DNA from 2 places in the Achromobacter sp. 2789STDY5608615 genome. Region 2 is predicted to be linked to the other one. Evidence: riboswitches for the same ligand, from Rfam matches in the RefSeq annotation. Region 2 holds a riboswitch; the other holds the start of a gene.

Region 1 (15,190 bases), on a different contig from region 2:
AAACACCCACAGGATCGCCATCAGCAGGTTGGCGGCGGGACCGGCCAGCGCCACCCACAGCATGTCCTTCTTGGGACGGCGCAGCCGGCCGAAATCGACCGGCACCGGCTTGGCCCAGCCGAACAGCATGCCGGGGCTGCCCAGCAGCTTGGACATCAGCAGGATCACCGCCGGCACCAGCAGGGTGCCGACCGGGTCGATGTGGCGCGCCGGGTTCAGGCTGATGCGGCCCGCCTGGTACGCCGTCGGATCGCCGAACATGCGCGCGACATAGCCGTGCGCGGCCTCGTGCAGGGTGATGGCGAAGATAACCGGTATCGCGTAGACCGCGATCGTCTGGATGATGTCATTCATGGCGAAGCGGATTGTAGAGGAGCCGCGTGACGAACAGTGCGGCTAAATGAGGAGCGGCGCCATTGCGGCCGTCGCGGCGGCCGCAATGGCGCCGCCGCGTGAACGGGCGCTCAGCCGCGTCAGGCCAGGCCCAGCGTGGCGGGATCGCCGCGCCCCACCCGCACCACGACAGGGTCGTCGCCGGTCAGGTCGATCACGGTGGTCGGCGAATGCGGGCAGGCGCCCGCGTCGATGATGGCCGCCAGCTCATGGTCGTAGCGCTCGCGGATGGCCTCGGCATCGTTCAGCGCGTCGGTCTCATCCTTCGGGATCAGCGTGGTCGACAGCAGCGGCGCGCCCATCTGTTCGAGCAGCCCCAGCATCACGGCATGGTCCGGCACGCGGATGCCGATGGTCTTGCGCGACGGATGCGACACGCGCCGCGGCACTTCCTTGGTGGCCTCCAGGATGAAAGTCCACGGCCCCGGCGTGGCGGCCTTGAGCAGGCGGTACTGGCGGTTGTCGACGCGCGCGAAGTGGCCGATCTCGGCCAGGTCGCGGCACAGCAGCGTGAGATGGTGGCGATCGTCCAGGCCGCGCAGTCGGCGCAGGCCGTCGGCGGCGTTCTTGTCGTCCAGGCGCGCGACCACCGCGTAGCTGGAATCGGTGGGCACCGCCACCAGGCCCCCGTCGTTCAGCCATTGGGCGGCCTGCTTGAGCAGGCGCGGTTGGGGATTCGCGGGGTGGATATCTAAATGAAGGGCCATGGGATTATCCTAACACTCTTGAAGGCCGCATCGTCAACCGCGGCCGACGCAACACATGGCGGCGCCAGCCGCCCGGAGACACAGTATGCGCCTGGACGATTCCCGCGAAAGCGACAACGTGGAAGACCGCCGCGCCAGCGGTCCGCGCATCGGCGGCCGAGGCACCATCGGCATCGGCACCATCGTGCTGGCCCTGGTGGCCATGTATTTCGGCGTCGACCCCAGCGTGGTGCTGCAGATGGCCGAGGGCCCCGCCACGCAGCAACAGCAGGCTCCCGCCAGCCGCCCGCCCGCCAACGACCCGCAGGCGCGCTTCGTCTCCAAGGTGCTGGGCGAGACCGAGGACACCTGGAGCGCCATCTTCCAGAAAGACCTGAACCGCCCGTACGTGCCGCCCAAGCTGGTGCTGTTCCGCGGCGCCACGCCCACCGCCTGCGGCACCGGCCAGGCGGCGATGGGGCCGTTCTACTGTCCCGGCGACAGCAAGGTCTACATCGACCTGGCGTTCTTCGACGAACTGCAGAACCGCTTCAAGGCCCCCGGCGATTTCGCCCAGGCCTACGTCATCGCGCACGAGGTCGGCCACCACGTCCAGCACCTGCTGGGCATCTCCGATCAGGTCGACAACCTGCGCCGGCGCAACCCGTCGCAGGCCAACGCGCTGTCGGTGCGCATGGAACTGCAGGCCGACTGCTTCGCCGGCCTGTGGGCGCAGCGCGCCAACGCCGCCCGCAACATCCTCGAAAGCGGCGACGTCGAGGAAGCGCTGGCCGCCGCCACCGCCATCGGCGACGACCGGCTGCAGAAGCAGAGCCAGGGCTACGTGGTGCCCGACGCCTTCACCCACGGCTCGTCGGCGCAGCGCGTGCGCTGGTTCAAGCGCGGCCTGGACAGCGGCGATCTCAAGCAATGCGATACTTTCGCCGCCAGCTTGCTGTAGGACGCTGGCCGCGACGCGATGACCGCTGTATATCCATACAGCCAAAAGCCGAGACCGTCTTCATCTTGTAAGATTACGCCCCCGCGCACTCCCGCTGCGCGGGCCAGAGCTCCCCAGCGAGGGGGCTTTTCCCGTTGGCCGGCCCGACGGGAAAAGCGTGCTCCCGCCCCGCGCGCCCTGCCGCGGCGACAGGGGTGGCACGGCGCATTTCCAGTTACTAGATCCGTTCCATGGCCAACAAGTTCGAACCGTTAATCACCGTTGATGAGGTGCAAGAGATCCTTGCGGAGCCCAAGGAAACGGTCAAGCAGATCACCTGGATCCCGAAGCCGGCCGCCACCAGCATCCAATGGATGGAGTTCGCCAGCCCGTGCCGCGTCAAGGGCGAGGTGCGCGACGACGCCATCTTCCGCGCCATCTACCGCGGCGCCCGCACCGTGGTGCACGGCCAGGCCACCATCTTCCTGGCCGAGGCCTTCTGCGCCAGCCTGTTCGTCGGCCCGCACCGCGTGTTCGGCGTCGATACCGACGACTCGTTCCACACCAGCCTGGTGGGCGAAGGCCGGCCGCAGTACCGCAAACCGCTGGCGGACCGCAGCCATGAACACATCTGGGTGGACGAAGGCGAAGGCTATGCCGAGCCCATCGTGCCCGCCCTGCACACGGTCGCCGAGCTGATGCAGTATTTCCTGCCGAGGGCCAACCTGGCCCTGACCGGCGGTTTCGCGCATCCCCTCAAGGGCCGTCAAATCGAACTGATCCTATGAGCAATTTCCTGGAAGCCTCCGGCTGGACCGTCCTGCCGGCGGGCGAACACGCCATCCGCGCCATCTCGCCGATGACGCTGGGCCTGGACGGCCAGCACGCCGCGTTCTTCATCGCCTACCCGGACGACGCCACGTTCTATCTCACCGACGCCTGTGAGACGTCGATGCATGCCTCCAGCTACGGCATCGAGCTGGCGCCCAAGCGCATCGACATCCTCAATGAAACGCCGGGCGTGAGCCTGGCGCACTTCGACAAGTCGGGCGCCATCGTCGCCACGGGCCCCAACGAGCAATTGCAGGAAGCCCTGTGGGACGCGGTCAAGCTGGCCATGGCGCTGTCGTTCCAGTGCGCCAAGTGGATGCCGCGCTTCAGCCAGCTGCGTTTTCGCGCCCAGGTGGGCCGGGCGCTGGCGGCCGGCGTCGGTCCCAACCGCATGGTCAAGGGCGCGCGCGCCAAGGGCAGCAGCGGCCACACCGCCGACTTCGCCTTCGGCGTGCGCGCCGCCGGCAGCACCGCGCTGACGTACATCGAACCGATCGCGCTCAAGGCCGGCAAGAAAATGGACTGGACCCAGGTCTACCAGACCCACGGCAAGATGTCGGACGTGAAAATGGCCGATGCGCGCAACTCGCGCATGGTGATCCTGGAAGACGGCGCGTCGGCCGAGGAACTCAAGAAGGCCGTGGCCATCCTGGAACAGTCGGCCAGCGTGCTGACGCTGGCCAAGACGCGCGACTGGAAGGCCGTGTTCGCGGCCGAGTGAATACGGCCGCCGCCGGGCGGCGCATCATGGCGACCGGCGCGCCGCGGCAGGGGCGCCGTGGAAATTCCCTCGCCGTCAGGCGTCAGGATGGCACGTGGGTCAGGCCGTCGACGATCTCGCGCCCGTGCAGGATGGCGGCATGCACCGCCTCGCGCGGGCTGTAGACGAAGCCGCCTTCGGCAAAGCGTGGCACGGGGTATTCGTCGCCGCCTTCCAGCACGGCGCCCGCCTGGACCACCATGATCGATGCGATGAAAACGGGGCCGCTGGGCAGCGTCTGAACCTCTTCGCCCGCGCCCCGGGACACCTTGGCCGTCAGCCGGTATCCCTTGTAGATCAAGTTGTTCTGATGCACTTCGGATGCCCTCTTTCTGCGGACCAGCATACCCCGGCTGTTCATGACAGTTCGGATAAGTTTTGTAACCTCGGCATTCGATAGAAACATTGTTGCAATGCACGAATTGCGTCCCCGTTTCCGCCGGACGCGGGGTACAGGCCGGACAGGCAGGCGGTGCGCGGCTGACAGCCAGATGACACTCGATGACACTGTCATCTGGCCGCCGCCGCGCTGATCCGTCCCGGGGATTTCCCCTATGACTGTTGCGAAAGCGCACTTTCGGGCGCCTGCATGCCGGTCGCCCGCAGGTAGTCGGGCCGGGTCCAGCCCCGTCCCAGCAGGAACATGCGGGTATGCAGGTCGCCCAGCACCGGCGGCGTCACCGTGGCGCCCAGATAGGTCAGGCGCTTGCGCCGCAGGTCGACGTAGCCCAGCTCGTAGTCGCGGGCCAGCCCCAGCCACAGGCGATGGGCGCCGGCCGACTGGCGCGCGCCGCTCATGATGCACAGGCCGGCCTCCAGCCCCCAGCGATAGACCGCGGTGGCCAGCCCCATGCCCTGGTAGGGCGCGGCGTACTTCGAGTGCGGCGCGCGCACGTAGGGATCGGCGCGCCGCCCCACCTCGATCAGCCGGTTGAACACCGTATAGCCCGCCAGCCGGCCGCGCCGCGCGTCCACCACATACACGTAATACTCGCCATCGGCTTCGCGGTAGCGAAGCACCATGCCAGGGATGTCGGTTTGAACCTCCGGCAATCCATACAAGCGGTCCGAAGGACGATTCATGCGGTCGTGGATGGCATCGAGTTCCGTCTCCACTTCATGCGGAGCATGGTTGACGTCGATGCGCAGTTCCGTCGCGATTGGCAGAGTGCGGCGGAAAGCGTGCAGGGCCAGCGTAGGCAAGGCCACCTCCTGTGCAGGGCAAATGCCCGATGAAAAAAGCGGTGCGTGCGCCGCCCCGGCCTGCCGGCCAAGGGGCGACGCGTGATGTCGATGGGGTCGTGCGGAAACCGCCGCGGCCTCTCGTCCGCGGCAAAGCGATTTCATGACGGGCTAGGCCGCGGCGTGGCCGCCGCTACGGCGCCAGTCCGCGCTATCGCCGGAGGCCTCGTCGGGCATGCCGAAGAACGCCGGAAACTGGCGCGCGCCCTTGCGTGTGACCGACAGCGCGCGCGAATCCAGGTCCTTGTCGATCCAGCCGCGCGCGAGCAGCGCCTCCAGCAACGCGGCGCCGAGCGCGCCGCCCAGATGCGAGCGGCGCTCGCTCCAGTCCAGGCACGGGCAGGCGAAGCGGCGGCGGCGCTGGCGCGCCTGCGCCACGTCGACCCCGACCTGCGCCAGCGAGGCCTCGCCCAGCGGCGTCAGCGCGTAGTCGCGGCCATCGGCCGCCAGCCACTGGCGCGCCAGCATCGCGTCGTGGATGCGCACGGCCAGCGTGCCAGCCATGTGGTCGTAGCAGGTGCGCGCCTCGCGCAGCGCCGACGGCGTGTTGGGCTTGAACGGCGTGCGCTCGGCGCCCGCCACCACCAGCAGCGCCTCCAGCGCGCGCGCGACTTCGGCATTGGCCAGCCGGTAATAGCGGTGCTTGCCCTGCGCCGCCTGCTCCACCAGCCCCTGCTCGCGCAGGCGCTGGAAATGGCTGCTGGCGGTGGAGGCGCCGATCTCGGCGGCCGCGGCCAGTTCGGTGGCGGTGCGGGCGCGGCCGTCCAGCAGCACGCACAGCATGCGCGCCCGCGCCGGATCGGCGATCGCGCCGGCAACGGCCGACAGGTTGATATCGGCGAACTCGGATTCCATGATTCGGTCCCGGCCAAAGTGTTGTCTACAGGGCCAAGCATACTGCGAGTCATCCCAACAAAACAGCCGGCGCCATCGCCAGCCGCTTGCCATGCACACCCCACTGCGTTTTTTCGGCCGGAAAGTCCTTTACGCCACCTTCGTGCTGGCCATCTTCGGCTGGGGCGTCGGCTTCTATGGCCCGCCCGTGTTCCTGCACGCGGTGGTGCAGCGCACCGGCTGGAGCGTGGCGCTGGTGTCGGCCGCGGTCACCCTGCACTTCCTGTGCGGCACGCTGATCGTGGCCAACCTGCCGCGCCTGTACCGGCGCTGGGGCGTGCCGGCGGTCACCCTGGCCGGCGCCATCGCGCTGGCGCTGGGCGTGTCGGGATGGGCCCGCGCGGCCGCGCCATGGCAGCTGTACGCGGCCGCGCTGTTCTCCGGCATGGGCTGGGTCACGCTGGGCGCGGCGGCGGTCAACGCGCTGATCTCGCCCTGGTTCGTCAAGCGCCGGCCGGCCGCGCTGGGCATGGCCTACAACGGCGCCAGCATCGGCGGCGTGGTGTTCTCGCCGCTGTGGGTGTTCCTGATCGCGGGCTACGGCTTCGCGCAGGCGGCCTGGTGGGTCGGCGCGGCGATGGTGCTGGTGATCGCGGTGCTGGCGCGCAAGGTGTTCGCCGTCACGCCGCAACAGCTCGGCCAGCATCCCGACGGCGTGCCGCCGGACGCGCCGGCGCAGGCCGCCGCCGCCGCGCTGGCGCGCGTGCCGCGCCTGTGGCGCGACCGCGCCTTCCTGTCGCTGGGCGCCGGCATGGCGCTGGGGCTGTTCGCGCAGATCGGCCTGATCGCGCACCTGCTGTCGCTGCTGGCGCCGCTATTGGGCGCGCAGACCGCCGGCATCGCGATGGGCCTGGCCACCGCCAGCGCCATCGCCGGCCGCAGCCTGGTGGGCTGGCTGATGCCGGCCTCGGCCGACCGCCGCCTGATCGCCTGCCTGTCCTATGGCGCGCAGATCGCCGGCTCGCTGGTGCTGATGCTGGCGGTGGACCATGCCTGGGCGGTGTGGGCGGGCGTGCTGCTGTTCGGCGCCGGCATCGGCAACGCCACCTCGCTGCCGCCCTTGATCGCGCAGGCCGAATTCGCGCGCGAGGACGCGGCGCGGGTGGTGCCGCTGATCGTGGCCATGTCGCAGGGCGCCTATGCCTTCGCGCCCGCCGTGTTCGGCGTGCTGCGCACGCTGTCCGGCCAGGAGCAGCATCCGCTGTTCTGGTTCCTCGCGGTGGCGGCGGCGCTGCAGGCGGCGGCCATCGCCTGCCTGGCGTGGGGCCGCGGCGCCGCGCGCCAGCGGCGCCTGCAGGCGGCTAGCGCGGCCTGATCGGGCCGCCTGCAGGCCTCGATCGGTGTCGGTCAACCCGTGTGATTCCAGCCGTGGCGTGCAACCGCCATGCTTCATCCGCCGCAATGCAGCGCCCGCCGGTCACGCCAGCCCGCCGCGACGCGCCACCAGTCCGGCCATCACGGCGTCGCCCTGTTCATCGGCCAGCCCCGCCGCCACGCCCTGGCGGTCGGCCACGGTGCGGTTCTGGCTGACCTTCCATTTGCCCTCGATGCGCGTGATCGCGATTTCGACGCCGACGATGGCGCGCATCTGCGCCGCGATGAAATCCTCGGGCGCATCCTCGACGCGCCAGGGCTGCACCCGCGCCTTTTCCTGCGCTTCGGTCAGCGCGCCGATCTGCGCGCGCACCCAGACGGGATCGTCGTGCACCGTCGGCGTGCCCCACACATGCACGGCGACGAAATTCCAGGTCGGCACGACCTTGTGCGTCTCGGCCTTGGTGGCGTACCAGGACGGCGTGATGTAGGCCTGCGCGCCATGGAACACCAGCAGGCAGTCGCCGCCGGCGGCCAGTTCCTTCCATTGCGGATTGGCGCGCGCCATGTGCAGCCGCAGCACCCCGTGCGGCCCTTCCGGATACAGCAGACAGGGAATGTGGTTGGCCATCAGCCCGCCCTCCCCGCTGGTCATCAGCACCCCCAGGGGATGCGCGCGGATGAAATCGTGCTGGACCTCGAGGGAATCTTCACGGAAGGCGGACGGCAGGTACATGGCGGAATAGGCGCGGGAAAGGGAAACACACACCATAGCGCCGCGCTGGCTCCATTGCCAGAGCCATATAACCCTCAATTCATGGAGCCACAATGCGCGTGGCTCCCCGGCAACGGCGCCGCCGGCAGCCGATCACATCAACGGATCGCACCCGCGCATCCCGCCACCGCCCGCCGGATCACGCCAGCGCTTTCACCAGCAGCACCGTCGTGAAACCGCTGTCCCATTCCTCGTCGGGATAGGTGTCGACCTCGGCATAGCCATGCTTGGCGTAGAACGCGCGGCTCTGCGTATTGAAGGTGTCGGTCTCCAGCCGCGCCTCGCCGAAGCCGGCGGCGCGCATGCCATCCTCGGCCAGCGCCAGCAGCGCCGCGCCGACCCCGCGCCGCTGCAACGCCGGATGCACGTGCAGGGCCCAGATGAAGTTCTTCTCCCAGTCCACCATGCCCGCCACGCGGCCGCCGGCCTCGCACACCTGGAAGCGCGCGCCGCGCTCGGCGACGTATTGCGGGATCTTGCCGCTATCCAGGAAGTGCTGGTACTTCTGCGGCGTCATCTGCGGCCGCCAGGTGCCTTCATAGGTTTGCGTCAATATGTCCTCCAGCGCCGCCACATCGTCGGGGCGCGCCGGTCGGATCGTCAGGGAAGTCCGGGTTTGCGTCATGCGCGGCAGTGTAGCAACCGCGCGCGCGCCCTATCGTCGGACGCGTTCGTAGGCCTGGTTCATGCGCTCGCGCGCGGCCGTTTCATGCGCATAGGCGCGGTCGTAAGTGGCCAGGCAGGCCGCCGTCGGATCGGGCCATTTGATCGCGGCGACGGCCGCGGTCAATTCGTCGCGCGCGCGCTGCCATTCCTTGACGGCGGCGTACCATTCCTTGGTCGTGTCCATAGTTCCCTCCCTATGTGCACGGCCCCATCGTAGTCCCGCCCGCGCCGGCCGCGACTACTGCTTTCAGCGACGCAAATGGATGAGTCCGACCCCGCGCCGGATGGCGACTTTGCGCCGCATCGAGCGCGCTGTTCGCCCGCCAGGCCAGGGCGCCGCGCGGCCAAGGTAAAATGATCGGATGCAACCGGGACCAGCATCGCGGCAGGCGCCGCGGCGGTCCCTTGCATGGATGCCGCGGACGCGGCTTCCCGCCAGCGCCGCCATGACGCCGCGGCTCGCACGGGCCATTCACGCAATGCGCTCATGCGGCGAAATCCAGACACAACGCCTCCAGAAATGAACGCTGCGCCGCCGCGGTGGTCGTAGGGTAGCCGGCCCGCCGCGCCATCGCCCGCCGCACCGCACCCGCGGCGCCGCGCCCTCCGCTTTCCTCATATCACGATGTGATGAATATTGACGTCAACCCTCACTTACTCACGGCCACGGCAAATGCTACTGTTCCGCCTGTGCAAGGAGTACAAGCAATGGATCAGAAAACGAAACCCTGGGCCTTTCCCAAACCCCATCCGGAAAACACCCCGCGGGGCGAACGAAACAAACAGGAGTTCGACACGCCGCCGGTGAGCGAAACGCCCGCGGCCAAGCCGCGCGGCAAGAAAAGCGCCACCACGGCCGCCGCCGCCAAATCATGACGCGTCATTGACGGCCGTCCACCCATGCGCCCGCCCGCCACCGCGCCGATCCCCGCCGCCTTCGCGCGGCCGGTGCGCGGCCCGCGAGGCCTGAATCCGCCGCGCGCCCCGGGACGCCGGCCGCATCAATCATGAACGCGTTCATGAATCCGGCGCTGCGGGGCGCCGGCCGGATCACCGGCGTGTTCTTCCACCCGGCCGGCGACATCGTCGCCGTGGCCTCCGCCTTTCCCCTCCTGATCAATCCGCCTGCGCGCGCCGCCTATGGCGGCGCCGCGCTGCGCTACCGCGTCGGCCTCTACCGCCGCGGCGATCCCGTGCCGTTCGCGGCCTGCGACGCGGCGCGCCTGCCAATCAACGACGTCGCCTTCCATCCGGACCAGCCCGTCATCGCCATCGGCGCGGGCAGCTACGACGGCGGCTATCTGTTCGAGGGCGAACTGATCGCCTGGAATTGGCAAAGCGGCGCCAGCCGCCGCCCCTTCCTCAACGTGCCCGAAGTGGTGCGTTGCCGCTACCTCGACGACGGCCGCATCCAAGCCTGGGTGCGCCCCTGGGATGAATCGTGGGACGAGCAGGACGGCGACGTCCCGCCCGCTTTCGAAACGCTGCTGCCGGTATGGGCCGAGGCCGACGCCGCGCCCGTCACGCCGGACCTGGACCCCGCCGCCGCCGTCCTCGACCCGGCCATGCCACGCGATGACGGCGACCCGGCCTCGCGCCTGGCGCAATGGCTGGACCTGCCCGACCTGGGCCTGCGCGGCGCCATCTGGGACCTGGCGTGGCTCGACGCCGACACGCTCGCCGCGGTCCACGACGGCTGCCTGCTCGAGCGCTACCGCGCCGACGGCGCGTTGCTCGCGCGTCACGACGGCGGCGGCCGCGGCGCCGAGATCCTGCGCACCACGCCGCTCGTCGTGCACGCGATCGCCCCGCCCGATCCCGCCGACCGCTTCCGCCGCGACTCGCGCTTGTACGCGCTGCGCGACGGCGAGCTGACGACGCTGCGCGACGAGGATGGCCAATACACCTTCTGCGCCAGCGCCGACGGCCGCCTGCTCGGCCGCCGCGACCGCATCGATGCGCGCCGCCGCGGCGCCGGCGACGTCCTGCTCGATGCCACCCTGACCGACGCGCGGCGCCTCGATCTCGGCCACTACGACTGCTTCAACCACTACATCGGCATCAACGGCGCGCCCGATCTGTTCACGGTGCAGGGCACGCCGCCCGATTCGCACGAAGGCAAGCACCTGTGCCGGGTCCACGCCGATGGTCGCCTCGAACGCCTGTGGCCATTGCTCAAGCCGGACGGCACGCCCGCCAGCCACGCCATGGAATGCCGCGGCGCCTACGTCGATGACGCGCTCGGCGCCGGCCTGGTGATCGCCGGCAAGCACTACTCGCCCACGGTCGGCAACGCCTATCGCGGCTTCATCTACCGCAAGTCGCTGGCGCGCGGCCAGGAACGCTGGCGCCATGCCACCCCGGCCTCGGCCAGCGCCATCGTCGTGGCCGACGGCCTGGTGCTGGCGGCCTTCCTCGACGGCACCCTGATGCTGATCGACGCGGACAGCGGCGACCTGCTGCTGGCGTCCCGGGTCCGCATCGGCGGCATCGCCACCGTGCTCTACGCCCTCGCCGCGCGCGGCGGCAGACTGGCCGTCGGCGCCATCGACGGCCGCATCGCGCGGGTCGAGCTGGCCGCGCTGGCCGCCCTGCGCCCGACCCGCGGCGGCATCGATCTGGCATGATGGGGCCATCGCGGGCATCGCCGCCCGCCCCCCCTTGAACCGATCCCCCACGCCCATGCACTACACCCAGGACCCCGCCACCCCGCCCGCCCCCACCGTCAGCTTCGACGACTTCATGAAGGTCGACATCCGCGTCGGCACCATCATCGCCGCCGATCCATTTCCCGAGGCGCGCAAGCCGGCCTACAAGCTGACCATTGATTTCGGCGCCGGCGTCGGCGTCAAGAAAAGCTCGGCGCAGATCACCGGCCGCTACACGCTCGAACAACTGCCGGGCAAGCGCGTGCTCGGCATCGTCAACTTCCCGCCGCGCCAGGTCGGCCCGGTGCGCTCCGAAGTGCTGGTGCTGGGGCTGGCCGACGCCGCCGACCAGACCGTGCTGGTCACGCCCGAGCTGGACGTGCCCAACGGCGCCCGGCTGACCTGAACCTGAAAATTTCGCCCCGGCGCCCCGCGCCCTTTGCTACACTGCAAGCCTCCCTGGGGAGTAGCCTCTTCCGGCCCCGTCCGGAAGCGCCCGCGTCAACACTCTTGGCCCTTCTGGCCATGGCGCCGGCAACCGACACGGTTTGGCGAGACCACGGACTTTTCCATAGCTTCTGACCGGGCGATATGGAAAGTCTGTGTGTTTCGCCCGGTCGGAGCCTCTCCCGCATGAACGCCCTTTCCACCCTCATCCTGGCCTTCGCCATGTCCACCGACGCCTTCGCCGCGGCGGTCGGCAAAGGCGCCGCCCTGCACAAGCCACGGCTGTCCGAAGCGCTGCGCACCGGCGTGATCTTCGGCGTGATCGAAGCCATCACGCCCGTGATCGGCTGGGCGCTCGGCTCCATGGCCGCCCGCTTCGTGCAGGACTGGGACCATTGGATCGCCTTCGGCATGCTCTGTATCCTGGGCGCGATGATGATCCGCAACGGCCTGGGCGCCGACCACGAAGAAGCCGCGCCGGTCGGCCGTCATTCGTTCTGGCTGCTGGCCGCCACCGGCTTCGCCACCAGCATCGACGCCATGGCCGTCGGCGTCAGCCTGGCCTTCATCGACAACAACATCGCCGTCACCGCGCTGGCCATCGGCCTGGCGACCATGCTGATGGTGACCCTGGGCGTCATGATCGGCCGGCTGGTCGGCAACGTCGCCGGCAAGCGCGCCGAGGTGCTGGGCGGCCTGGCGCTGATCGGCATCGGCGCCACCATCCTGTACGAGCACTTGAAGGCGTAAGACGCGCGCCCGCCACACGCGTGGCGGACGCGCCGATCCCTCGGAAAATAGCGGACGGAATGACCCCGATCGCGCCGTGGGATCGGGCTATCCTGACACGCTTGTTGCAGCGCATATGCATGATCCGCCCCTGCCCGGGCGCATCGGCGCGCCGCAGCTCCCGCCCGCGCGCCGGGCCGGGAACGACGCGAACAGGATGCTCTCCCCATGGCCTTGAAACACTACCGCGACCTCGACGTCCACGAAGCCGCGAAGGCCCGCATCCGGCTGGTGTTCCAGCACTTCGAGCGGGTCTGCGTGGCGTTCTCCGGCGGCAAGGACAGCTCCGTCACCCTGCACCTGGCGCTCGAGGTCGCGCGCGAAATGCGGCGCGGCCCGGTGCACGCGGTCTTCATCGACCTCGAAGGCCAATACCAGGCCACCATCGACCACGTCACCGCCATGTTCGATCGCGCCGACGTCCACCCCTGGTGGATCTGCCTGCCGATCAACCTGCGCAACGCCTCGAGCCTGCGCGAACCCTACTGGTGCGCCTGGGAGCCCGGCCGCGAGGCCGACTGGATCCGGCCGCTGCCGCGGCATCCGTCCGTCATCAGCGATCCCGGCTATTTCCCGTTCTACCGCCATCGCATGGAATTCGAGGAATTCGTGCCCGAATTCAACCAATGGCTGGCGCGCGACGCGACCACCGCGTTCCTGGTCGGAATCCGTTCCGACGAATCGCTCAACCGCTATCTCGCCGTCAAGCGCCGCACCAAGAAATGCGCCTGGACGCCGCCCGGCGCGCACAAGCCGCTGGCCTGGAGCACCCGCGACAAGCAGCGCGACAACGCCGTCACCTTCTTCCCGATCTACGACTGGAAGTTCGAAGACCTGTGGCGCTACACCGGCGAAAACGGCCACGCCTACAACCGCCTCTACGACCAGATGCTGCGCGCCGGCGTGCCGTATTCGCAGATGCGCATCTGCCAGCCCTACGGCGACGACCAGCGCAAGGGGCTGGACCTGTTCCACAAGCTCGAACCCGCCACCTGGTTCCGCACGGTCAAGCGCGTACAGGGCGCCAACTACGCGGCGCGCTATTGCCGCCAGCGCTTCCTCGGCTATCGCGGCGGGCTGGGCCTGCCGCCCACCTTCGACACCTGGCGCCAGTACAGCCAGTTCCTGCTCGACAGCATGCCCGTTGCGCTGCGCCAGGTGTACACGCGGCGCATCGACGTCTTCATCGCCTGGTGGGAACAGCGCGGCCATCCGCTGGCGATGTGGCCCGACGCCGGCATCCCCGACCTCGAGAATCGCAAGGTGCAGCCCTCCTGGCGCCGCATCGGCCTGTCGCTGCTCAAGCAGGACATGGCGCGCTCGCTGTCCTTCGGCCCGGCGCGCCGCGACATCGACAGCCTGCTTCCCGACCCGCACCGCTCCGCGCCATGACGCATCCCCTGAAGCACTACGATTTCCTGCTGCTGCGCTCATACGACGACGAGCCCGCCTTCTTCGCGCAGATGGGCCGGTTCTTCGCCAGCGCCACGGTGCGCCGCGACTGCGGCGGTTATCCCCTGAACGACAGTCCCCGGCACCGCTGGTTCATCGTCCGGCGGCATAACCATGCGCGCGTGCTCGGCTTCATCAGCATCGAACTGCAAAGCGGCACGGTGCGCATCCGCGACGGCTACATCCGCCCCGAAGCGCGCCAGCTCGGCCTGTTCCGGGCGCTGCGCCAGCGCGTGCTCGACTACATCGACGACCTAGACCAGCCCTGCACCCTGCGCGTGCCCTGGCTCAGCGCCGCGCTGCTGCAACCATACGGCTTCCAGCCCCACACCAGCCGCGGCAACTGGACCACCTTGAAAAGGAATGCGCATGCCACTTCTCGACAGCCTGGAGAACCGGGCCAGGATGCTGTTCAACGAACTGGACAGCCTGCCGATCCGGCAACGGATCGAAGCCATCAACCGGATCCGCCTGTGCCTGCATGAACACAGCCCCTTCGCCGCCGAGCCGGTCGACTGCGTGCAATGGATCCCCGGCGAAGCCGTCGAAGCCAACGACTACAACCCCAACAGCGTCGCGCCGCCGGAAATGCGGCTGCTGGAGCTGTCGATCGAGGCCGACGGCTACACCCAGCCGATCGTCGCGCACCAGGCCGGCCCCGACCGCTACGTCGTCGTCGACGGCTTCCACCGCCAGCGCGTGGGCAAGAAGAAGGGCCCCATCCGCCAGCGCCTGCAGGGCTATCTGCCCATCGTGGCGATCCGCCCCGGGCGCGCCGGCGCCGCCGACCGCATCGCCGCCACCATCCGCCACAACCGCGCCCGCGGCGTGCACGGCGTGATGCCCATGACCGACATCGTCGTGCGCCTGCTCCGTGCCGGCTGGAACGAGGCCGACATCGCCCGCCAGCTCGGCATGGACGACGACGAGGTCCTGCGCTTCAAACAGGTGTCGGGCCTGCCCGAGCTGTTTCTCGATCATCGCTATTCGCGCTCCTGGGACTGACGCCGGCGGCCAGCGGCACGCTCAGGCGGCAGCGCAGGCCCGCGCCCGGCGCCGACTCCAGCGCCAGCGTGCCGCCGTGGCGTCGCGCGATGGCGGCCACGATCGACAGCCCCAGCCCCGCGCCCTCGCCCTGGCGCCCGCCGCGCCAGAAAGGTTCCACCGCCTGCGCGCATTGCGCCGGGGTCAGCCCCGGCCCGCGGTCGCGCACCGTCACCACCAGGTCGGCCGCCACGACCGAGACGCGGACCTCGACCTCGGCCTGCGCCGGCGAATACTTGAGCGCGTTGTCCACCAGATTGCGCACCGCGCAATCCAGCAGCGCATCCGGCAGCGCCGCCCAGGGCTGGC
Region 2 (15,190 bases):
TCATAGGCCGGGGCCAGCAGCACTTCCAGGAACTGGGCGCTGACGGCTTCGGCGGTGGCGGCGTCGACCGGGCGGTTGAAGGCGATGATGCCGCCGAAGGCCGAGGTCGGGTCGGTCTTGAAGGCCTGCTGGTAGGCGCCCAGCGTGTCGGCCGCCACGGCCACGCCGCAGGGGTTGGCGTGCTTGACGATGACGCAGGCGGGCGCCTCGAAGCTGCGCGCGCATTCCCAGGCGGCATCGGCGTCGGCGATGTTGTTGTACGACAGTTCCTTGCCCTGCAGCTGGCGGTAGTTGCCCAGCAGGCCGGCGGAGCGCTGCGCGTCGACGTAGAACGCGGCGGTCTGGTGCGGGTTCTCGCCATAGCGCAGGGCCTGTTCCTGCTTGACCTGCAGGGTCAGGGTGCCCGGCCATTCCTGGCGGGCCGGCACGGCGTCCTGCGCCGGTTCGGCCTCGGTCAGGCTGGTCAGGTAGGCGGCGATGGCGCCGTCGTAGGCCGCGGTGTGGGCGTAGACCTTGGCGGCCAGCGCCAGGCGCAGGCCGTACGAGGTGCCGCCGCCCTGATCCATTTCGGACAGCACGCGCGAGTAGTCGACCGGGTCGATCACCACCGTCACGCCACCGGCTTCGGTGCCGTGGTTCTTGGCGGCGGCGCGCAGCATGGCCGGGCCGCCGATGTCGATGTTCTCGACCGCGTCGGCGAAGGTGCAGTCCGGCTTGGCCACGGTTTCGCGGAACGGATACAGGTTGACCACCAGCATGTCGATGCGATCGATACCGGCCGCCTTGATGGTGTCCATGTGCTCGGCGCTGTCGCGGCGGGCCAGCAGGCCGCCGTGGATCTTCGGGTGCAGCGTCTTGACGCGGCCGTCCAGGATCTCGGGCGAGCCGGTGTGGGCGGCCACTTCGGTGACGGTCAGGCCGGATTCGGCCAGCAGCTTGGCGGTGCCGCCGGTCGACAGCAGGCGCACGCCGCGCGCGGCCAGCGCGCGGGCAAATTCAACGATGCCGGTCTTGTCGGACACCGAAAGCAGGGCGGTTTCGATTTTCATGGTGAGGGACGGGAGTGGGGCGCGGGCGCCTGTCTCGCTTCAGGTCGGGATGGGAAATCTGTCATGCGGGGCGCGCCAGCCGGCCCGCCCGCGCGGCGATGCGCTATACCTGGATGTTGTGGGCCAGCAGTTTCTTGCGCAAGGTGTTGCGCGTGATGCCCAGCATTTCGGATGCCCGCGACTGGTTGCCGCCAGACCGTTCCAACGCCACTTCGAGGACCGGGCGCTCCACGCAGCGCATCACCATGTCCCACATGTCGTGGGGCTCGGATTCACCCAAGTCTTCGAAATAGCGCTCCAGGCTGGCGCGCACGCATTCTTCCAGGACATCTTTCTTGCTCATCGGAGTACAGATATTTTTATGTTGGTGTTGAGGCGGTTATGCCGCCAGCAGGGCTTTCGCGACAGGCGCCGGGTTGGGGTTGCCGTCACGGGAAAGATTGAGGAACCATTCCGACACCGCCCGCCACTGGTCGCGGGTGTTGTCGATGAGGTTCATGCGGTCGCGGAACGAGTCCGCATCCGGCAGGCCGTCCAGATACCACCCTATGTGCTTGCGCGCCGTGCGTACGCCGGTGTGTTCGCCATAGAAGCGGTAGTGGTCGTCGAGATGTTCGAGCAGCAGTTCGCGCATTTCCCCATAGCTGGGAGGGGCCAGTGTTTCGCCCGTGCGCAGGTAGTGGTCGACTTCGCGGAAGATCCAGGGACGGCCCTGTGCCGCCCGGCCGATCATGACCGCGTCGGCGCCAGTGTAATCCAGGACGCGCCTGGCCTTTTCAGGCGAGTCGATATCGCCATTGGCGATCAGCGGGATTTTCAGCTCGGCGCGGACGGCGCGGATAGTGTCATATTCCGCCTCGCCCGTATAGAGGTCGGCGCGGGTGCGTCCATGCAGTGTCAGGGCGGCGATGCCGGCGTCCTGGGCCAGCCTGGCCACGCGCAGGGCGTTGCGGCTGTCGCGGTCCCAGCCGGTGCGGGTCTTGAGGGTGACCGGCACCCCCAGCGGCGCGCAGGCCTCGACCACGGCGTCCAGGATGCGGACGATCAGGTCCTCGTGGCGCAGCAGGGCGGACCCCGACGCCACATTGCAGACCTTCTTCACGGGGCAGCCCATGTTGATGTCGATGATGCGCGCGCCCTTGTTGGCGTTGAACACGGCGGCCTCGGCCATCATGGCCGGGTCGGCGCCGGCGATCTGCACCGAAATGGGGGCGATCTCGCTGTCATGGTTCAGGCGGCGCGAGGTCTTGACGCTGTCCCACAGCTTGGGGTTGCTGGCGGCCATCTCCGAGACGGCGTAACCGGCCCCCAATTTCTTGCAAAGCTGTCGGAAAGGACGATCCGTCACGCCCGCCATGGGCGCGACCAGGACATTGTTGGGAAGGGTCCACGGGCCTATGCGCATGGTCACATTTTAACCGGCTCGATCGAACCCTCTTTTTTCGGCCGCAACAGCTTGGTAACAGGCGGACGAAAAAAGGGGAGGATCAGGCCCGGAAACCCTGCAGCAGGTGGCGGGCCAGCGGGGCCCGCAGGGGCGCCGCCAGGTCCAGGCCCAGCAGGGCCAGGCCGCAGGCATGCTCGACCGGCGCCAGGCCGGTGGCGAAGATGCGCGGCATCAGGTCGGTGAGGCCGGCGGTGACGATCCGGTCGACCTGGCGCGCGCGGCCGAAGTCGGCCAGCGCCGCGGCCGGGTTGGTATCCGGGGCGGGCAGCCACGCGCCCAGGGTCTGGGCCAGCCGGCCGGCATCGCGCAGCCCCAGGTTCAGGCCCTGGCCAGCCACCGGATGCAGCGTCTGCGCCGCGTTGCCGATCGCCGCCACGCGGCCCTGCACCAGGGCGCGCCGGGCGCTCAGCGCCAGCGGGAAGACGTGGCGCGGCGCCTGGCACGACAGGCGTCCCAGGCGGTCGCCGAAGGCCGCCGACAGCGCCCGCGAGAAGGCGCCGTTGTCCAGCGCCGCCAATTCGGCCGCGCGATCCGGCGCGCTGCACCAGACCACCGAATAGGCGTCCGGCGTCTGCGGGTGCGGCAGCAGCGCCAGCGGCCCCTCGGGGGTGAAGCGTTCCCAGGCCCAGCCGCGGCGCGGCAGGGTGGCGTGGGCGGTGGTCAGCAGGGCGTGCTGGCCGTAGTCGCGGCGCACGTCGCTGGCGCCGGCGCCGTCCGACTGCACGGCGACCCGGCAGGTCACGGCGGCGTCGCCCAGGCGGATGCGCACGCCGTCGGCGTCCTGGCCGTCGATCGTGGCCGGCGGCCCCGACAGCAGGGTCACGCCGCTGGCGGCCACGCATTCCTCCAGCTTGGCGTGCAGCGCCGAATAGGCGACCACGCAGCCCAGCTGCGGCACGTCGAAATCGGTGTTGCGGATCACGCTGCGGCCCAGCCGGCCGCGCTGCGAAACGTGGATGTTGAGGATGTCCGCCGCCTTGGCGGGCCAGGCGTGCAGCGATTCGAGCAGCACCCGGCTGCCGTGGTTCATGGCCAGCACGCGCGGATCGGCCGCGGGGATGGCGGCGGCGGGCGTCACGGGCGCCGGGCTGGCGCCTTGCAGCAGGGCGATGCGGGCCGGATCCGGCGCCACGCGCGCCAGCATCAACGCCAGGACACGCCCCACGGGGCCGGCGCCGAGAATCGCAATGTCGAAGGCGGAGATAGTCATGCCGCGATTTTACCTGTCCACTACAATCCGGGTCTGCCGGCGCGGCTTGGCGCCCGGGACCCTTTACCGGTTGATTGATATGACGCAGCTCGAGGCTTCTTCTTCGCTGTCCGCCGCAATCCCGCGCCGCCCCCGCGGCAAGGTCGCCGTCGGCCTGCTGGCCTGTCTGTTCGGCTGGCTCGGCGCGCACTGGTGGTACCTGGGCCGGCGCCATGCCTGGCTGGTGACGGCGCTGGCGCTGCTCAGCCTGTTCTGCGCGTTCCGCTACTACCCGGTCTGGTACGACAACCCGGCCTTCTTCCTGCTGTTCATCCCGATGATCGACGGCTTCATCGAGAGCGCGGTGTTCTCACTGATGCCGGACGAGAAGTTCGACCGCCTCTACAACCCCGGGCTGCCGCCGTCCCCGAAGACAGGATGGGGGCCGGTGCTGGTGGCCATCATGGCCTGCCTGGTGGGCGCCACCGTGTCGATGTTCGCGATCGCGATGGTGGTGGTCTACGTGTGGGTGGCGATGGGCTGGCTGGACGGCCTGACGCTGTAGGCCGGGGCCGCCATCACGGGCGCGGCCGGCGCCATGCCGGCCCGCGCGCGCCGCCCGCTCATTCGCGCATCAGCGCCTCGATCTCGCCGGCCTGCACCGGCACGCCGCGGGTGATCAGCTCGCAGCCCTCGTCCGTCACCAGCGCGTCGTCCTCGGTGCGGATGCCGATGTTCCAGTAGGCCTCGGGCACGTCGTCGGCCGGACGCACATAGATGCCCGGCTCGATCGTCAGCATCATGCCGCTCTCCAGCTTGCGCCACGGACGTTCCGCGCCGGGCGTGCCGCCCGGCTGGCGATAGTCGCCCACGTCGTGCACGTCCAGGCCCAGCCAGTGGCCGGTGCGGTGCATGTAGAAGCGGCTGTAGTCGCCCGACTCGATCACGCCATCCAGCGACCCCTTCAGCAGTTTCAGGTCCAGCATGCCCTGCGCCAGCACCCGCACCGCGGCCTCGTGGCCGTCGTTCCAGCCGCGTCCGGGCGCGGTCGCCTGGGCCGCGGCCTCCTGCGCCGCCACCGTCAGGTCGTACAGCGCGCGCTGCGGACCGCTGTAGCGGCCGTTGACCGGGAAAGTGCGGGTGATGTCGCTGGCGTAGCTGTCGACTTCGCAGCCCGCGTCGATCAGCACCAGGTCGCCGTCGCGCAGCACCGCCTCGCCGGCCGGGTAGTGCAGCACGCAGGCATTGGCGCCGGCCGCGACGATGCTGTTGTAGGCCACCGCCTGCGCGCCATGGCGACGGAATTCATACAGCAGTTCCGCTTCCAGTTCGTATTCGCGCATGCCGGCGCGCGCCGCCCGCATGGCGCGCGCATGGGCGCCGGCGGAGATCTTGGCCGCGCGCCGCATCGCGGCGATCTCGCTGGCGTCCTTGATCAAGCGCATCTCGGCCAGGATCGGCCGGATGTCCTGTTGCCGCATGGGCGGCTGATGGCCGCCGCGGCTGGCCTCGCGCGCCGCCGCCAGCCAGCGGTGCAGGCGGCCGTCGGTGCGCTTGTCGCCGGCCAGCGGCGCGTACAGGGTCGGCTGGTCCAGCAGCAGCTGGGGCGCCAGTTCATCGAGCGCGTCCAGCGCATGCGCGTCGTCGAAGCCGAAATGCTCGGCCGCGGCTTCCGGGCCGAAGCGGCGGCCCTCCCAGATCTCGTGCTCGATATGGCGCGGGCGGCAGAACAGCAGCGCGCGGTCGGTGGCGCCTGCGATCAGCACCAGCCAGGCGCCGGGCTCGGTGAAGCCGGTCAGGTAGAAGAAGTCGCTGTCGTGCCGGTAGGGATATTCGGCGTCGCGGTTGCGGATGGCCTCGGGCGCGGTGGCCAGGATGGCGATGCCGCCCCCGTCGGCGCGCATCCGCTCCATCAGGCGCTGGCGCCGGGCGGCGAAGGGGGCGATATCGACGGGAGGCAGGCTCATGAGGGGCAGGGGGGCGCGCGGCCCGGCGGGAAGCTGAGATGCCGTTTACTTTACTCGCCGTGCCGCAGATGCGACAGTCCGCGCCCATTTCCCCGCCGCGGGCGCGGATTCATTGGACTGTCATGGACGCGCTGCTACAATCGCCGCACTGTCATTGGGGAGTAGCCATCCTTTGTCCCCAAAGGAGTTAGCGTCAACAGACTTGGTGGTTCGGTACCGCGTAGCGGTCGCCAGAACTCCATGGCGCTAACGGTCTCCATGTCGCGGCCCGCCCGCGCATGGATCAGCCAGGCGAGACCTTTGGCCGCGTTGCGTTCACCCTAGCCGGGCGAGCCGCAGCGTCGCGCCAATTGGTTTCTGCTCGTCCGGCTCGTCTATATGTTGCTCACCCTGTTCCTGTTTTTCCTGTCCGCGGCAGTGATCTATCTCGCCTGCGAATTCTTCGTCAATGGCGTCGAATGGGTCGGACATCGCTTCCAGCTTGGCGCCACCGCGACCGGCACCGTGCTGGCCGCGTTCGGCACCGCCTTGCCGGAGAGCGCCGTGACCTTCATGGCCGTGGTGTTCGGCGAAACCCCCGAGCAGAAGGACATCGGCGTCGGCGCCGCCATGGGCGGCCCGCTGGTGCTGGCGACGCTGGCCTATGCCGTGGTCGGCCTGGCCCTGTGGCGCGCACGCCGCGGCCAACCCGCGCAGGCCAACTGTATCAACGCGGACCAGCGCCGGCTGGCCCGCGACCAGGCCTGGTTCATGGGCATCTTCGTCTTCAAGGTCGGGCTGGGCCTGCTGGCCTTCGCCTGGAAGCCCTGGCTGGGCATCCTGTTCCTGGCCACCTATGGCCTGTACATCAAGCGCGAGCTGAGCAACGATGAGGAATGCATCGACTGCGAAGACCTCGAGCCGCTCAAGCTGCGGCCGCGCGACGACAATCCGTCGATGTTCTGGGCCGCGACCCAGACGCTGCTGGCCCTGGTCGTGATCGCCGGCGCCTCGCACGTCTTCGTCAACCAGATCGAGGTGCTGGGCATCGCCATGGGCGCTTCGCCGCACGTGGCCGCGCTGCTGCTGGCGCCCGTCGCCACCGAACTGCCCGAGATCATGAACGCCCTGATCTGGGTGCGCCAGGGCAAGGAACGCCTGGCGCTGGCCAACATCTCCGGCGCCATGATGATCCAGGCCACCATCCCCAGCGCGCTCGGCATCTTCCTGACGCCCTGGCTGCTCGACGGTCCGCTGCTGGCCGCCGGCCTGTTCACCATGCTGTCGATCGGCCTGCTGTGGCTGCGCTTCCGCCGCGCCGGCATGAGCGTGCCGGCGCTGTCCGCGGTGGGCGGTTTCTATGCCTTGTTCGCGGCCTACCTGGGCTGGCATTTCTACGCCTGACGGACGCGGCTTGGGTTGGAAGGCGCGGGGTGGAACGGCCCCGCGCCTTTTTTGCACAAAAGCGGCCTTTTCTGCCCATAAACCTTGTCCATCAGTGGAAACCCGCGTAAAATTCCGCCCGTTATCCATCCCAGGAGCAGTCTTCGTGAATACCGATTCCGGCGAAAGTAGTCGATCTTGCATCGACGTCGCTGTTTGACAGGACCACGCAGAACTCCGTCTGCCGCAGCCTGTTGAACAGGTTGCGGTTGTATCCCAAGCCCCGGGCTTCTTTCCGGGCGGCAGTGCAGGCCCACGGCTTGCCGGGATTCTCCCCAACGTAAACCGCCAGAACCGCCGCTAGTCGCAGCGCCCGCGTTCGTGCACGCCTTTTTCGTGCCCGCCCGCCATGCGCCGTGTGCCTGCGTGCGCGCGTATGCGCGAAAGCCGCTCCCCATTACGCAATGGAGGCCGCTATGCGTTTCTTCGACTTGTTCCTGCGCCGCGCCGGCGTAGACCGCCCCACCGCCATGGGCCGCCGCCGCGGCACCTCGCGCCTGACGGTCATCTGCCCGCGCGACGAACTGGGCGCCCTGCGCAAGCAGATCTGCCTGGACTTCAGCGCGGCCGGACTCGACGTGTCGCAAGTGCAGATCGACCAGGGCCGCGACCCCAACATGGCGTCGGCCTGCATCACCGTGAACTGCCCGCCCGAGCTGCGCGGCGAACTGATGTCGCAAGCCCGCCGGCTGAGCGCCAACCCCGCTGTGCGCCACGTGCATTTCGGCGCGCAACCGCTGGCGGCCTGACGCCGCCGCCCGCCACCCCAGGAGAGACCATGCCCAGTGCCTTAGACCCCGAGCCTCGATTGCGCCTTGTGCGCGGCGCCGGCCTGCCTGTCTGACCCGTCCTCTCCCTTGCGAGCCGACTGGCCGGATAGTCACCCGGTCCGTACGGAATCCGCAGCCCTGAACCCCCGGCCAGGCCCGCTCGACGCGCGCCGGTTCCGCCGGCCCCGGTTCTTCCGCTAGTTTCCCGTTCCGCCTTCCGCACCCGGCGCGCCTCGACGCGATCCGGACACCGGCAACATCGCCCCGGTGCCTGCGCACGCCTGTACGTGGCGGAAACGGCCTGCCCTGAGCAGGCCGCGGCCCCGTGCTGCCCGCGCAAAGGCATGGCGGCGGCCAGCCCGTGTCTTCCAGAACAACACCAATAACGGGAACACTCCGATGTTCAAATTCCTGAAGACCTTCTTTTCCTCCGCGGCCGGGCTGCGGCGATCGGGGCGCCACTTCCGGCGTTCCCCCATGCTGGAGCAGGGCGGCGGGCAGCTTGCCGCTTCCGCCGACTCCTCCGATGCCGCGCGCCGCGCCAACCGCCGCATGCTCGATGTGGCGCGCATGGATTTCGACGCGCTGTTCTCGATGTTCCGCAGCGGCCGTGGCGGCCTGTCCGAAGCCCAGGCCGATGAGGCCCGCGCCCGCTACGGCGCCAACGAAGTCGATCACGAAAAGCCGCTGACCTGGTACGCCCACCTGTGGCAGTCGTTCCGCAATCCCTTCAACCTGCTGCTGACCGGCCTGGCCTCGCTGTCGTGGGTGACGGACGTGTACATGGCCGAGCCCGACGACCAGTCCTGGAAGGGCGTCATCATCATCGGCTCGATGGTGGTGATTTCGACGCTGCTGCGCTTCGTGCAGGAGCGGCGTTCCAATCGCGCCGCCGAGGCCCTGAAGGCCATGGTGCAGAACACCGCCACGGTGCTGCGCAGCGACGCCGCCGGCATGGCTGAGGGCGACGCGCGGCGCTTCTTCGGCGCCACGCTGCACGCCTCGGGCTCGCGCCAGATCGAGGTGCCGCTGGCCGAACTGGTGCCGGGCGACGTGGTGCTGCTGTCCGCGGGCGACATGATCCCCGCCGACTGCCGCATCCTGGGCGCCAAGGACCTGTTCGTGGCCCAGGCGGCCCTGACCGGCGAATCGCTGCCGGTCGAGAAATACGCCATGCAGCGCGTCGAGACCGCCAACGCGCTGGAGCTCGAGAACATGGCCTTCATGGGCACCAACGTGGTCAGCGGCTCCGGCACCGCCCTGGTGGTGGCGACCGGCTCCGGCACCTACTTCGGCCAGCTGGCCGGGCGCGTGACCCAGACCTCGCGCATGCCGACGCAGTTCCAGCAGGGCATCAACCGGGTCAGCTGGGTGCTGATCCGCTTCATGCTGGTGATGGCGCCCATCGTGCTGCTGATCAACGGCTTCACCAAGGGCGACTGGCTCGAGGCGCTGCTGTTCGCGCTGGCGATCGCCGTCGGCCTGACGCCGGAAATGCTGCCGATGATCGTCACGGCCACGCTGGCCAAGGGCGCGGTGCGGATGTCGCGCCGCAAGGTGGTGGTCAAGCGGCTGGACGCGATTCAGAACCTGGGCGCCATGAACGTGCTGTGCACCGACAAGACCGGCACGCTGACGCAGGACCGCATCGTGCTCGAGCGTCATACCGACGTGTACGGCGCCACCAGCGACGACGTGCTGGCCTATGCCTACCTCAACAGTTACTACCAGACCGGCCTGAAGAATCTGCTCGACGTGGCCGTGCTGCGCCATGCCGAAGTGGAGCGCAAGCTGGACCTGGCCGCGCGCTACCGCAAGATCGACGAGATCCCGTTCGACTTCTCGCGCCGCCGCATGTCGGTGGTCGTCAGCGAAACCGAGAACGGCCGCGAGCATCATGAACTGATCTGCAAGGGCGCGCTGGAGGAAATGCTCTCCGTGTGCACCCGCCTGCGGGTCGGCAAGGACGTGCATCCGCTGACGGACGCGCGCCGCGCCGACATCCGCCGCGTGACCGCCGACCTGAATCGTGACGGGCTGCGCGTGATCGCCGTGGGCGTGCGCGAACTGCCGCCCACCCAGCAGGCCTATGGCGTGGCCGACGAGGCCGAGCTGGTGCTGGTCGGTTACATCGCCTTCCTCGATCCTCCCAAGGAGTCCACCGGCCCGGCGCTGGCCGCGTTGCGCGCTTCCGGCATCGAGGTCAAGGTGCTGACGGGCGACGTCGAACTGGTGACGCAGAAGGTCTGCCGCGAAGTCGGCTTCGAGGTGCGCAAGGTCTACCTGGGCGCCGACATCGAGGCCATGGACGACGGCCGGCTGGCCGTGGCGGTGCGCGAGGCCAATGTGTTCGCGCGCCTGACGCCGGCGCACAAGGAGCGCATCGTCCGCATGCTGCGGGCCCAGGGCAACACCGTGGGCTTCATGGGGGACGGCATCAACGACGCGCCGGCCCTGCGCGCCGCCGACGTCGGCATTTCGGTGGACTCGGCGGTGGATATCTCGAAGGAAGCCGCCGACATCATCCTGCTGGAAAAGAGCCTGATGGTGCTGGAGGACGGCGTGATCGAAGGCCGCAAGACCTTCTGCAACATGCTCAAGTACCTGAAGATGACCGCCAGCTCCAATTTCGGTAACGTCTTCTCGGTGCTGGTGGCCAGCGCGTTCCTGCCGTTCCTGCCGATGCTGCCGATCCACCTGCTGCTGCAGAACTTGATGTACGACATCTCGCAGACCGCCATTCCCTTCGACAATGTCGACGAGGAACTGCTGAAAAAACCGCAGCAATGGGACCCCGCAGGACTAGGTCGATTCATGGTGTTCTTCGGCCCGATCAGCTCCATCTTCGACATCACCACCTACGCGCTCATGTGGTACGTATTCCAGGCCAATGCGCCCGAGCACCAGACGTTGTTCCAATCCGGCTGGTTCGTCGAAGGGCTGTTGTCGCAGACGCTCATCGTGCATATGATCCGCACACGCAAGATCCCGTTCCTGCAAAGCCGCGCCGCGTGGCCGTTGATGCTGATGACGGTCATGGTGGTCGGACTGGGGTTGTTCCTGCCGTTCTCGCCGCTGGCCGAGTACTTCCAGCTGCAGGCGCTGCCGTGGAGCTATTTCCCCTGGCTGGTCGGCATCCTGCTGAGCTACTGCGTGCTGACCCAATTGCTCAAGGGCATCTGGGTGCGTCGCTATGGCTGGCAATAGTCACTATTGATACACCTGGCGGCGGGCAGGCGCCCGCCGCGGATTCAATACCTCCGGTGGTGGCGGCGCCACCCCGGATTCTGGAGAGAAGCATGAAAATCTCGACTGTTGCCACGACGCTCATGGCGGGCGCCGCCTGGCTTCCGCTGGCGGCCAATGCGGCCGGTGATGGCCCGGGCATCCAACTCTACGGCGTGGTCGATGCGGGCATCGCCACCACCCATACCTCCGGGCAGGGCACCCACAATGGCGTCCTCAACGGCGGCTTGACCGACTCCCTGTGGGGCCTGCGTGGTTCCGAGGACCTGGGCGACGGCTGGAGCACCCGCTTCCAGCTCGAAAGCGGCTTCGACCCGTCCACCGGCAAGCGCGCCGACGACGACCGCATGTTCAACTACGGCGCCTGGGTCGGACTGGCCCATGACAGCTACGGCGACCTGCGCCTGGGGCGCCAGTACACCGTCGGCAAGACCTACGGCAACGCGCTGGAGCTGGCCTCCTGGAAGGAAATGGGCATGGGCGCCACCTTCAAGGCCTCGGACAACTACCAGTTCAGCAACCTGGTCAACTACTACACGCCCACCTGGCAGGGTTTCCAGGCGGGCATCGGCTATTCGTTCGACGCCGACGACAGCAACCGCTTCAAGACCGCGGCCAACAACCGCGCCCTCAGCCTGGGCCTGAAATACGAGGAAGGCCCCTTGCTGGCGGTCGCCACCTGGGACCAGCTGCGCCTGGCCGAGCCGATCCAGGGCAGCAGCGGCCGGCCGCAGGCGGTGCAACTGGGCGCTTCCTATGACTTCGAGGTGTTCAAGGTGTCGGCGGGATGGTCGCGCCAGCGCAACGGCTACGTTGGCCTGGACGGCGGCGATCCGGACAACCTGGGCCGGAACCTGGGGCCGGCGGCCTTCGCGCGCGGCGGCACCGTCGACGCCTGGCTGCTGGGCGCCAGCGTGCCGGTCGGCCACGGCGCCGTGGTGGTGCAGTGGTCGCTGGCGCGTCCCGACTGGAAATGGGAGGACGGTTCGAGCGCGCGCAATGCGCAATTGGTGACATTGGGGTATACGTATGACCTGTCGCCGCGCACCACGCTCTATGCGTTCGCCGGCTACACGTCCAATTACACCCTGGACAACCAGTTCGACCCTGGCCATTCCCACACGTCGCGCTTCGGTACGGGTATTTCGCACCGGTTCTGAGCCGTACGGGGGACGGCCGGGTCTACTACAATCGACCCGGCTGCGTGTTCCGGCCCGCTCAGGCCCGGGCACGCCACGCCCCCGTCGGCATTTTCCGGATGACCCGCATGGACAGTCTCGAATGGCTCATACCCTGGGAGTTCTCTCCCACGCTGGTGGCCTCCTTCCTGGTGGCCATCGTGCTGTTCGTGCGCGGCCAGCGCGTGCATCACGTCACGGGCGCGCGCCGCGCGCTGTTCTGGCTGGGCATGGTGCTGCTGTACCTGTCCATGCACACGCGCCTGGACTACTACGCCGAGCGCATGTTCTTCATCCACCGCATCCAGCACCTGGTGCTGCATCACCTTGGCCCGCTGCTGGTGATGGCGGCCTTTCCCGGGCAGGTCATGCGCGCCGGGCTGCCGATGTCGTGGCGCATCCGGCTGCGTGACTTCCTGCGCACCGGCGCCGGCCGCGCCACCGTGGCGGTGCTGACCAACAAGATCTTCGTGCCGACCCTGTTCGTGTTCCTGGTGCTGGTCTGGCTGATTCCGTCGGTGCAGTTCTATTCCATGCTCGACTGGCGGCTGTACCGCGTGATGAACTGGTCGGTGGTGATCAGCGGCTTCATGTACTGGAACCTGATCCTGGACCGCCGGCCCGCGCCGCCGGCCGCGATGACGCCGGGCGGCCGGGTGATCTCGCCGATCCTGACCATGCTGCCGCAGATGGTGGCGGGGGCGGTCATCGCTTTCACCGAAAGCGACATCTATCCCCTGTTCGAGCTGTGCGGCCGCGCCATCGCCATGTCCGCGCAGACCGACCAGACCATCGGCGGCCTGACCATGTGGATCCCGGCCGCGCTGGTCGAGGTGATCGGCCTGATGGTGGCCCTGGGCACGTTGATGCGGCTGTCCGCCAAGGGGCGCCTGCGCAAGGCCGACCGCGATGCCATGGCGCGGGCCCGCGGCCGCCGCGCGGCCTCCGCCTAGACGCCCGCCCAAAAGTCCGCGAGCGCCACAGGGGCGCTCGCTTCCGATGCTGCGGGAGGGGGCGCCAGCCGCCTTATTGCGGCAGCAGGCCGTGGTACTTCCGGCCCAGCGCCACCGTCGCCTCGAACATCCCGGCCTTGTTGCCACAGTCGTAGCGCGTGCCTTCGTAGCGGTGGGCGTACACCGCGCGCTCGCGCATCAGCGAGGCGATGCCGTCGGTCAGCTGGATTTCGTTGCCCGCGCCGCGCTTGGTCGAGCGCAGGTGGTCGAAGATCGCCGCTTCGAGCACGTAGCGTCCGACCACCGCCAGCGTCGAGGGCGCGTCCGCCGGATCGGGCTTTTCCACGATGTGGGTCACGCGCTCGGTGCGGCCGTCGGCGTGGCTGTCGTCCGCCTGGGCGGCGACGATGCCGTACTTGCGCGTGTCTTCGCGCGGCACGTCCTGCACGCCCAGCACGCTGGCGCTGCGGGCCACGGCCACGTCCACCAGCTGCTTGATGGACGGCGTGTCGGCGTCGATCAGGTCGTCGGCCAGCAGCACGGCGAAGGGCTCATCGCCCACGGCCGGGGCGGCCGACAGCACGGCATGGCCCAGGCCCAGCGGGGCCGACTGGCGGATATAGAGGCAATTGACGTGGGCAGGTAGAATGCCCCGCACCATTGCCAGAAGCTCATGCTTGCCCTTGCTTTCGAGATCGGATTCGAGCTCGGGAGCGGAATCGAAATGGTCTTCGATGGCGCGCTTGTTGCGGCCGGTAACGAAAATCAGGTCGGTGATGCCGGCGGCGACGGCTTCTTCAACGGCGTACTGGATCAGCGGTTTGTCGACGACGGGCAGCATTTCCTTGGGCATCGCCTTGGTGGCGGGCAGGAAGCGCGTACCCATGCCCGCGACAGGAAAAACGGCTTTACGGACGGGGCGCATTGAAACCTCATAAGGGGCAATCGGTGAAACATTTTAAGCGCATCGCTATCATAGGTTCATGAATCGCAGAAAAATGCCATCCATTTGCTCGATTGCGCAGCGGGGCGCGGTCGTCGGACTCTGTGTCGCGCTGGTCGCGCCGGCCCTGCCGGTCACGGCCTGGGCCCAACCCGTGGGGCTGCCGTCGATGGGCGCCGCTTCCTCGGCGGAGCTCTCGCCCATGCTGGAGCGCAGCCTGGGCGAGGCGATCATGTCGCAGGGCCGCCGCGACCCCACCTATGTCGATGATCCCGAACTCAGCCAGTACCTCACCACCATGGGGCGCAAGCTGGCGGCCTTCGCGCCCGGCGCGGTGCCCGAGGTCGAGATGTTCGGCGTGCGCGATCCCGAGATCAACGCCTTCGCCATGCCGGGCGGTTTCATCGGCGTCAATACCGGGCTGATCGTCTCCTCCGGTAGCGAGTCGGAACTGGCGGCGGTGCTGGCGCACGAAATCGGCCACGTGGTCCAGCGCCACATCGCGCGCGGCATGACGCAGCAGAGCCAGAACAGCATGGTCATGCTGGCGAGCCTGGCGGGCGCGCTGCTGGCGGCGCTGGCCGGCGGCGGCGGCAACCTGGCGATGGGCGTGGCCGCGTTTGGCCAGGCCGCCGCCATCAACCGCCAGCTGGGCTTTTCGCGCGATGCCGAACGCGAGGCCGACCGGGCCGGCTTCACCATGCTGACCAAGGCCGGCTACGACGCCCAGGGCATGGCGCAGATGTTCTCGCGCCTGATGAATGCCTCGCGCCTGAACGAAGGAGCGGGCGGCGGCTCCTGGGCCAGCACCCACCCGTTGTCGATCGAACGCATGTCCGACGTGCAGAACCGCGTGCGCTCGCTGCCGCCGTCGCGTCACGTCGACAGCGACGACTTCTGGTACGTGCGCGCCAAGATGCGCGTGGTGCAGGGCCGTGACGCGGTCAGCCTGCGTTCGGCCACGCAGCAGCTGCAGGACGAGGCCCAGGCCCTGTCCGGCGTGCGCCGCTCCGCCGCCTATTACGG

The links. A riboswitch is a leader RNA that binds a small molecule or an ion and turns the genes downstream of it on or off. The one in region 2 is predicted to bind manganese.
Region 1: it holds a riboswitch for manganese, as region 2 does, so the genes downstream of both, mntP (manganese efflux pump MntP) here and AOZ49_RS19865 (sodium:calcium antiporter) in region 2, are expected to answer to the same signal.

Annotation. Positions count from the first base shown of each region.
Region 1 is NZ_CYTY01000002.1:266,494-281,683, forward strand. Features, by position in the region: gene AOZ49_RS02865 (site-2 protease family protein) at 1-354, opposite strand, end outside; gene AOZ49_RS02870 (L-threonylcarbamoyladenylate synthase) at 474-1,100, opposite strand; gene AOZ49_RS02875 (KPN_02809 family neutral zinc metallopeptidase) at 1,186-2,040, shown strand; gene AOZ49_RS02880 (hypothetical protein) at 2,271-2,807, shown strand; gene AOZ49_RS02885 (hypothetical protein) at 2,804-3,571, shown strand; gene AOZ49_RS02890 (hypothetical protein) at 3,654-3,926, opposite strand; gene AOZ49_RS02895 (hypothetical protein) at 4,163-4,813, opposite strand; gene AOZ49_RS02900 (ArsR/SmtB family transcription factor) at 4,964-5,707, opposite strand; gene AOZ49_RS02905 (MFS transporter) at 5,799-7,061, shown strand; gene AOZ49_RS02910 (FMN-binding negative transcriptional regulator) at 7,164-7,796, opposite strand; gene AOZ49_RS02915 (GNAT family N-acetyltransferase) at 7,975-8,460, opposite strand; gene AOZ49_RS02920 (hypothetical protein) at 8,491-8,685, opposite strand; gene AOZ49_RS32305 (hypothetical protein) at 9,132-9,377, shown strand; gene AOZ49_RS02925 (PQQ-binding-like beta-propeller repeat protein) at 9,509-11,128, shown strand; gene AOZ49_RS02930 (tRNA-binding protein) at 11,184-11,555, shown strand; yybP-ykoY riboswitch at 11,599-11,769, shown strand; gene mntP (manganese efflux pump MntP) at 11,783-12,346, shown strand; gene AOZ49_RS02940 (DUF3440 domain-containing protein) at 12,554-13,777, shown strand; gene AOZ49_RS31575 (N-acetyltransferase) at 13,774-14,322, shown strand; gene AOZ49_RS02945 (IbrB-like domain-containing protein) at 14,207-14,842, shown strand; gene AOZ49_RS02950 (sensor histidine kinase) at 14,778-15,190, opposite strand, start outside.
Region 2 is NZ_CYTY01000023.1:53,830-69,019, forward strand. Features, by position in the region: gene purH (bifunctional phosphoribosylaminoimidazolecarboxamide formyltransferase/IMP cyclohydrolase) at 1-1,049, opposite strand, end outside; gene AOZ49_RS19840 (helix-turn-helix domain-containing protein) at 1,153-1,392, opposite strand; gene dusB (tRNA dihydrouridine synthase DusB) at 1,429-2,454, opposite strand; gene AOZ49_RS19850 (UbiH/UbiF/VisC/COQ6 family ubiquinone biosynthesis hydroxylase) at 2,537-3,706, opposite strand; gene AOZ49_RS19855 (TM2 domain-containing protein) at 3,786-4,250, shown strand; gene AOZ49_RS19860 (aminopeptidase P N-terminal domain-containing protein) at 4,309-5,652, opposite strand; yybP-ykoY riboswitch at 5,797-5,951, shown strand; gene AOZ49_RS19865 (sodium:calcium antiporter) at 6,031-7,035, shown strand; gene AOZ49_RS19870 (hypothetical protein) at 7,491-7,823, shown strand; gene mgtA (magnesium-translocating P-type ATPase) at 8,244-11,051, shown strand; gene AOZ49_RS19880 (porin) at 11,144-12,250, shown strand; gene AOZ49_RS19885 (cytochrome c oxidase assembly protein) at 12,349-13,221, shown strand; gene galU (UTP--glucose-1-phosphate uridylyltransferase GalU) at 13,295-14,146, opposite strand; gene AOZ49_RS19895 (M48 family metalloprotease) at 14,220-15,190, shown strand, end outside.